One region of the Peribacillus sp. FSL K6-1552 genome, then DNA from elsewhere that is predicted to be linked to it. Evidence: riboswitches for the same ligand, from Rfam matches in the RefSeq annotation. Region 1 holds a riboswitch; each other region holds the start of a gene.
The links. A riboswitch is a leader RNA that binds a small molecule or an ion and turns the genes downstream of it on or off. The one in region 1 is predicted to bind S-adenosylmethionine.
Positions count from the first base shown of each region.

Region 2: another riboswitch for S-adenosylmethionine. It lies ahead of NST21_RS25835 (methionine ABC transporter ATP-binding protein); the one in region 1 lies ahead of NST21_RS02520 (sugar ABC transporter substrate-binding protein).
Region 3: another riboswitch for S-adenosylmethionine. It lies ahead of mtnK (S-methyl-5-thioribose kinase); the one in region 1 lies ahead of NST21_RS02520 (sugar ABC transporter substrate-binding protein).

Region 1 covers NZ_JBBOST010000001.1:531,886-534,156, forward strand. Annotated here, with positions in the region: gene NST21_RS02515 (GTPase domain-containing protein) at 1-761, shown strand, start outside; SAM riboswitch class I at 858-963, shown strand; gene NST21_RS02520 (sugar ABC transporter substrate-binding protein) at 1,080-2,195, shown strand; gene NST21_RS02525 (sugar ABC transporter ATP-binding protein) at 2,261-2,271, shown strand, end outside.
Region 2 covers NZ_JBBOST010000001.1:5,363,587-5,365,857, reverse strand. Annotated here, with positions in the region: gene NST21_RS25840 (O-acetylhomoserine aminocarboxypropyltransferase/cysteine synthase family protein) at 1-720, shown strand, start outside; SAM riboswitch class I at 839-951, shown strand; gene NST21_RS25835 (methionine ABC transporter ATP-binding protein) at 1,132-2,166, shown strand; gene NST21_RS25830 (methionine ABC transporter permease) at 2,159-2,271, shown strand, end outside.
Region 3 covers NZ_JBBOST010000001.1:3,551,374-3,553,644, reverse strand. Annotated here, with positions in the region: gene mtnK (S-methyl-5-thioribose kinase) at 1-1,187, opposite strand, end outside; SAM riboswitch class I at 1,269-1,423, opposite strand; gene NST21_RS16980 (nitrilase-related carbon-nitrogen hydrolase) at 1,587-1,721, opposite strand; gene NST21_RS16975 (pyridoxal phosphate-dependent aminotransferase) at 2,162-2,271, shown strand, end outside.

The DNA of each region.
Region 1 (2,271 bases):
CTTCAAGAATCCCTGAATTACTGAGAGAATGTTCTAAATCATTAACGGAAAGTAGCGATTTCAGCCAAGTTCATATACAGTTGAACGACGAAATGAATGAGCAGATTCAGGCATATATTTCAGACAAGATTATGCCGCAATATTACCGTTCTCTTCAAGACTGGATTGCTACATCTCAGTTGGAATTTACACAAACTCAACAGTTTATGGATGAGATGAGCTCAGGGTTCAATGAATTGTACAAAGAAGAGCGAATTACACTTGCCGGAGACTTTAGAGTTTTGGATGACTGGCGCCGTGATGCGGATCGGATGACAAGCAGTATCCGCATTGAAGATGTTAATATTTTACTACGCCGGACCCCATCGCAATTGCTGCTTAAAGGGGCAGGGAAGCTGTTTGGAGCGATTCCGCAAAATAAAGCTAATATGTACAACCGGTATAAGAAGTACCTAGAAAGTGAAGACTACCAGGATGTTGCAGAGATGATCAGTGACCGTTTCCTTACACAATTCGGATTGTTTGAAAAATCTTTGGATAGAGATATCTCACTTTTCTATCGCAGTTCATTTGCCTTACTTCAAAAAACGATAGAACAAACACAGACTGAAATCAAAGATCATCAGGTTGCACTGGAGCATATGAGAGAAAATCCGGAAGTATACCGTGACCCGATTACTCTGTTTGAAGTGAAACTACGTCAGTTAGAAAGACTTGAAAAGATTGAGAAAAAGCGTCTGGCTAAGCTACAAAGAAAATAAGTGTAATAAGAAACATTTTAAATATTCAAAAATCTATTGACTTTACGACTATATCCCTATAAAGTGGTAATTACGAAAAACGTAACACATTATATTCTCTTATCAAGAGTGGCGGAGGGACTGGCCCTAAGATGCCCAGCAACCGTTCCATTAGGAATTGGTGCTAAATCCTGCAAAACAGAAATGTTTTGACAGATAAGAGAGGGATAAGTCTGCAAATCAGCTGATTAAACCTCTCTATTCTAGAGAGGTTTTTATTTTGGGATTTACACCAACCTAATTGATAAGATTAATGAGTGAAAAGTAGGGGGAACTAAAATGAGGAAGTCAATTTTTAAAAGGGTTTTCGTTTCGGTCATAGCTTCGGCTTTGCTTTTAACGGGCTGCTCTTCAGGACAAAGTTCAACAGAATCAAAGAAGGATGAAAAAGTATCCTTTAAAAATGTTCCAGAACGATTTGCAAAAGGGGAAGGTGCCAAAATCAAAGTCATTCGTAAAATTGGCGGAGATGATCATACGGCTCAATATTTAGCTGGAGCGAAGGAAGAAGGAGAAGCATTAGGTTTTCAAGTGGATACGTATACAGCAAATGGCGATACGGCTAAATTCCATGATGCAATCGCCCAGGCTTTACAAGAAGATTATGACGGCTATATTATCTCCCATGGTGATGATGCAGCAACAGTGAATGACGTTCAAAAGTTGGTTGATGCAGGAAAGAGCGTTGTTACATTCGACTCTATTAGCGACTTATCTAAAATTGATGGTGTGACCTTAACTTCACAGGATGATGAAGCATTGGCAACTCTGGCTTTTGATAAATTGATAGAAGAACAAAAAGGTGAAGCGGCGATTGCATACCTTTGGGTAGATGGTTTCCCGCCAATGGTGAGAAGAAATGCGGTGTATCAGGAAAAATTAAAAGAAAATCCTGGGATTAAAGAAGTCGAAAGATTCGGAGTAGCATCTGCAGATACTTCGGTTCAGACACAAAATGCGGTAGCCGCAATGTTGAATAAATATCCCAAAGGCAAACTAGATGCGATTTTCGCAACATGGGATGCATTCGCAATTGGAGCGGCTCGTGCGATTAAAGAAGCTGGCCGCGATGAAGTGAAGATATACGGAATAGACGTATCTAATGCTGATCTTCAGGAGATTCAAGCGAAAGGCAGCTCTTGGTCTTACACGGCAGCTGTCGATCCGAAATTGATTGGTGCAGTGAATATGAGGATTTTGGCAAAAAAATTAGCGGGTGAAGAAACACCGCAAACATATGACTTAGAAGCTTCACTTATTTCACAAGAGCAGATTCAAGCTTCAAAAGAAGCGGTCAACATGGCCAACTTGTCCGGTATTGTCGAAGGATGGGGAGTATCAACGGAATTTGAAGAAGAATGGATGAAAGTATTGAAAGAACATTATAAAAAGTAAAAAACAGAGTCATTAGACACTCTCTTTCTAGTGAAGAGAGTGTCTGTTTAATAGGGGGAATGGGCATGAGCACACA
Region 2 (2,271 bases), 4.8 Mb from region 1:
GGAGCGGACATTGTCATCCACTCTGCTACAAAATGGCTCTTGGGAAATGGAACCACCTTAGGAGGCATCATCGTGGATGGGGGCAAATTCGACTGGAACTCACCAAACTACCCTGGCTTTACGGAACCAGATCCAAGCTACGATGGGATTGTATACTCTGAAGCAGTCGGCCCTGCTGCCTTTATCACAAAAGCTCGTGTGCAATTACTTCGTGATTTAGGGCCGACGTTAAGTGCTCAAAGCGCGTTCCAGTTTACGCTGGGGCTAGAAACGTTGCATGTGAGAATGAAAGAGCATCTTTCGAACACTAAGTCTGTTATTCAATATTTGGAAAATCATCCTGCCGTGAACTGGGTTTCGCACCCTAGTAATGGAAGTCACCCTGATAAAGCGCTGGCGGACAAATATTTGCCTAAGGGAGCAGGATCTGTTGTGACTTTTGGAATTCAAGGTGGACGCGAAGCTGGAGCAAAACTTATCAATTCGGTAGAATTATGGTCGCATGTAGCCAACGTAGGGGATGCTAAAAGTTTAATTATCCACCCTGCTAGTACGACCCATCAACAATTAAATGATGTAGGTTTAGCAAAAGCAGGTGTAAGTGCTGATCAAGTGCGCATATCGATTGGTATAGAAAACGTAGAGGATTTAATAGAAGATTTAGAGCAGGCAATTGAAAAAGCGACGAATATTGTCTCCTTAACTTCTAAAACTGTTTAATAAAAAAGACCTGTTCATTCTTTCCTAGAAATATTATACATTGCGCTCCTTTTTTATCTATGATAAAATTTCTCCATACTAAAGAACTTAATGATGTACAAAATATTCTATATATTAGCTCTTATCAAGAGAGGTGGAGGGATGTGCCCGATGAAACCCGGCAACCGACAAGGAAATTTCCTTGGAAAGGTGCCAATTCACACAAAGTTTAATCGCTTTGGAAGATGAGAGAAAGGCCTGCTTTTTCACCTGCCTTTCTGCTCATGCAGAAAGGTTTTTTCTATTTAGTTTGGGAAAACCTTTACATGTATAGCAATATTGAAAAACGGTTTTAAAACATATTTACAGGCTGATAATGAAGATAAATCAACTAAGTTCATAGGTTTTATTGGATAAAAGAGGTGAGTATTAATGATTACATTGACAAAAGTTAGTAAGCTATTCCGAACAGGAAAAGGAAGCAGCGACACGATTAAGGCTGTAAATAATGTTAATGTTGAAATAAATAAAGGCGAGATTTTCGGTATTATTGGCTACAGCGGAGCAGGGAAAAGTACTTTGATCAGGATGCTTAATGGATTGGAAACACCAACAGAAGGATCCGTTGTGGTGGCTGATAAAGAAATTTCCAAAATCAAAGGTGCTAAGCTACGTAAAGCTCGACAAGAAATCAGCATGATCTTTCAACATTTTAATTTATTATGGTCTAGAACCGTTCAGGAGAATATATCGTTTCCTCTAGAAATTGCAGGGGTTTCGAAAAACGAGCGTATCAAGCGTGTGAATGAATTAATTAAGTTAGTTGGGCTTGAAGGAAGAGAAAAGGCATATCCTTCGCAATTAAGCGGAGGGCAAAAACAAAGGGTCGGGATTGCTAGGGCTCTTGCTAACAATCCTAAAGTGCTACTGTGCGATGAAGCGACGTCTGCTTTAGACCCGCAGACAACCGATTCAATACTTGAATTGCTTGTGGACATCAATAAGCGTCTTGGTCTAACGATTGTTTTGATTACACATGAAATGCACGTCATCCGTAAAATTTGTCACCGCGTGGCAGTAATGGAAAGTGGTCAAGTAGTTGAACAAGGACCTGTCCTGGAAGTCTTCAAGAATCCGAAAGAACAAATGACGAAGCGTTTCGTTCAACAGGTAACAGAGCCTGAAGAAACAAAAGAAACAATGGAACACTTGCTGGAACGCTATCCGGCAGGAAAAGTAATTCAATTGACGTTCGTAGGAGATCATGCAGAGAGTCCGTTAATTACTAAGCTGGTACGTAACTTTGAGTTGGATGTCAATATCGTTCAAGGAAAAATATCTCAAACTAGAAGTGGTTCATATGGAACGTTATTTATCCACCTTGATGGCAATGAGGATGAAATGCTCCGCGCAATCGAATTCATTAAAGCACAGCATGTAGGCGTGGAGGTGATTACTCATGCTTGAAGAATTATTACCGAATGTAGATTGGGAAGACATTATTGAAGCAACAAAAGAAACACTTTATATGACTAGTATCTCAGTACTAGCAACCTTTTTTATAGGCATACT
Region 3 (2,271 bases), 3.0 Mb from region 1:
GTAGGCAGTGTATGTTGCTTCAATGCTTCAATCACAGCTGGAACATCTAATTCTTCCCTTTTTTTAATTAAAAAAGCACCAATTTTCAATGTAGCCGTTTTGGCAGCGATTCTTGTTTCTTTATCTTCAATAACATTTAAATCTGCAACATGAGATAAGCCTATTGTTCTCCGAATCAGCTCACAGCCAGCAAAACCATATGCATCTTTTCTGAATTTAGTGAGCACATATGATAGATAACCATTTACTTGACGAAACGGACTTTTGTTTTGGGTATTCCAAAGATTAGTATATGTCTCTTCAAAAGTATCCCAAAATTCTTGGAGGTGTGTGAAAATTTCCTCTTTTCCAGCGGGATTACGTGTAACTGCCTGGAATAGAAGGTTTGCTGTGTATTGGCCAAGATCAAACCCAACTGGTCCATAAAAAGCGAATTCAGGATCAATAATCTTCGTTTCGGTATCACTTGCAAATATACTTCCCGTATGTAAATCTCCATGAAGTAAGGCTTCCTGTTCGGTTTCAAAGCTTTGTTTCAGCTTAGAGACTTCAAGTATTACTTCTTGATCATTCCAAATGCTTTTGGCAGCATCCGTCAATTCTACTTCATACTCACCCGGTAGTTCTTCAAAAAAAGGATCTGTGAAAACAAAAACTTCAGTAATTTTGCAGAGTTCAGGATTCGTGAAGTTTCGGGCCACTTCTTTTTTCGCAGACGGTTCTAAATGCAAATCAGATGTGTAAAATGCCGTTTTCGCAACATACTCACCAATATGTTTCGATAGTAATGGAAATTGATCGCCATCGATTAAGCCTGTTCTCGCTATTTTTAAGTGTGAGAGGTCTTCCATGATTGTGATAGCAAGCTGTTCATCTGAATAATAGACTTGCGGTACAAATTCGGGACAATAGCTCTTAAAATGGATAAGTGCATTTGCTTCAATTGCAGCCCTTTTTAAGGTCAGCGGCCAACTTTCACCAAGTACCTTTGCATAAGGAACCGCTTGTTTGATTATAATTCCTTTTTTTGTGGCTGTGTCTGTAATATGAAAAACATAATTTAAGTTTCCATCGCCTATCTCTCTACATTTTAAAGTGGCATCTGTTTTGACCAACCCTAGTTTTTTTGCAAGGGTTATTGCAGTTTCATTTGACAGTAATTCAAAGTTCGAATGGTTTAAAGTCATTATTTTCCCCTCCAAATATATAAAAATAATAATGAAAAAGCCTCTTTCATATAGAAAGAGGCAGAAGTTTTAGCTTCGGACCTCTTATCTTCCAGAAATATTGCTTTCTGGTGGAATTAGCACCGTGCCCTGTGGATTTATAATCCGGCGGAAACTCCGCCCCATTTCACAATGGTATTACAGTCGGTTGCTGGGCTTCATAGGGCCTTTATCCCTCAGCCTGCTCTTGATAAGAGTAAATGTAAATGTAAATGTTTTCTGAAATTTTAATCTTCGGGAAAATAATATCAACTTTTTAAATAGTTTGTCAATGGGTAATTTAATAATAATCCGCACGAAGTTCTTCGAATTCAGTTTTGTTACATGCTTCCGTTACTTTTGAGAGGTCCAGGGTACCTGTTAGGAGTTCTTTCTTTTGCCGGCTTCACTTACGATATTCCCCCATGGATCTATAATCAGGGATTGTTCGGCAAATATTTTATTAAAATCGGACCCTGAACGATTTAATGCTAAAACGTAGGCTTGGTTCTCCATGGCACGGCTGACCCTATATCGGTCCCTAATGATCGAGCCTCGGTTTGGGCCACTCGGCGGATACGAATAGAACTTGCGCACCTTTTGAACGGTATGGACTCACTGCCATCCTTGTATACGTATGTTATAAAAAATGAATGTAATCGTTTTTTCTGCTTCTTCATCCGCAATCTCATTCAATCTAGTTAAGTCGTATCCAACTGTTCAAAGTTCAGGTAAAATAACTATATCTGGTTTAGATTAGCCGGCTTTTTCTATCCTTTTGTTCTGCGAAATGAAAATTAATATATGGTTATCCAAAGGCAATATCCATTTGGTGGAATGAGATTTTCCATTTCATTTTTTTAAATCTCTATATGTAAAAAAGCACTTTACAAGACTATGATAAACATATATCATTTGTGACTAGAATTTCAAGAAATTTCAGAGAAGGTGTTTAAATGATGCAATTCGAAAAATCCAGACAGCTTCAGGAACTACCCAAGCAGTTTTTTGCTTCTCTAGTTGCAAAAGTTAAGGCAATTACAGAGCAAGGTCATGATGTCATTAA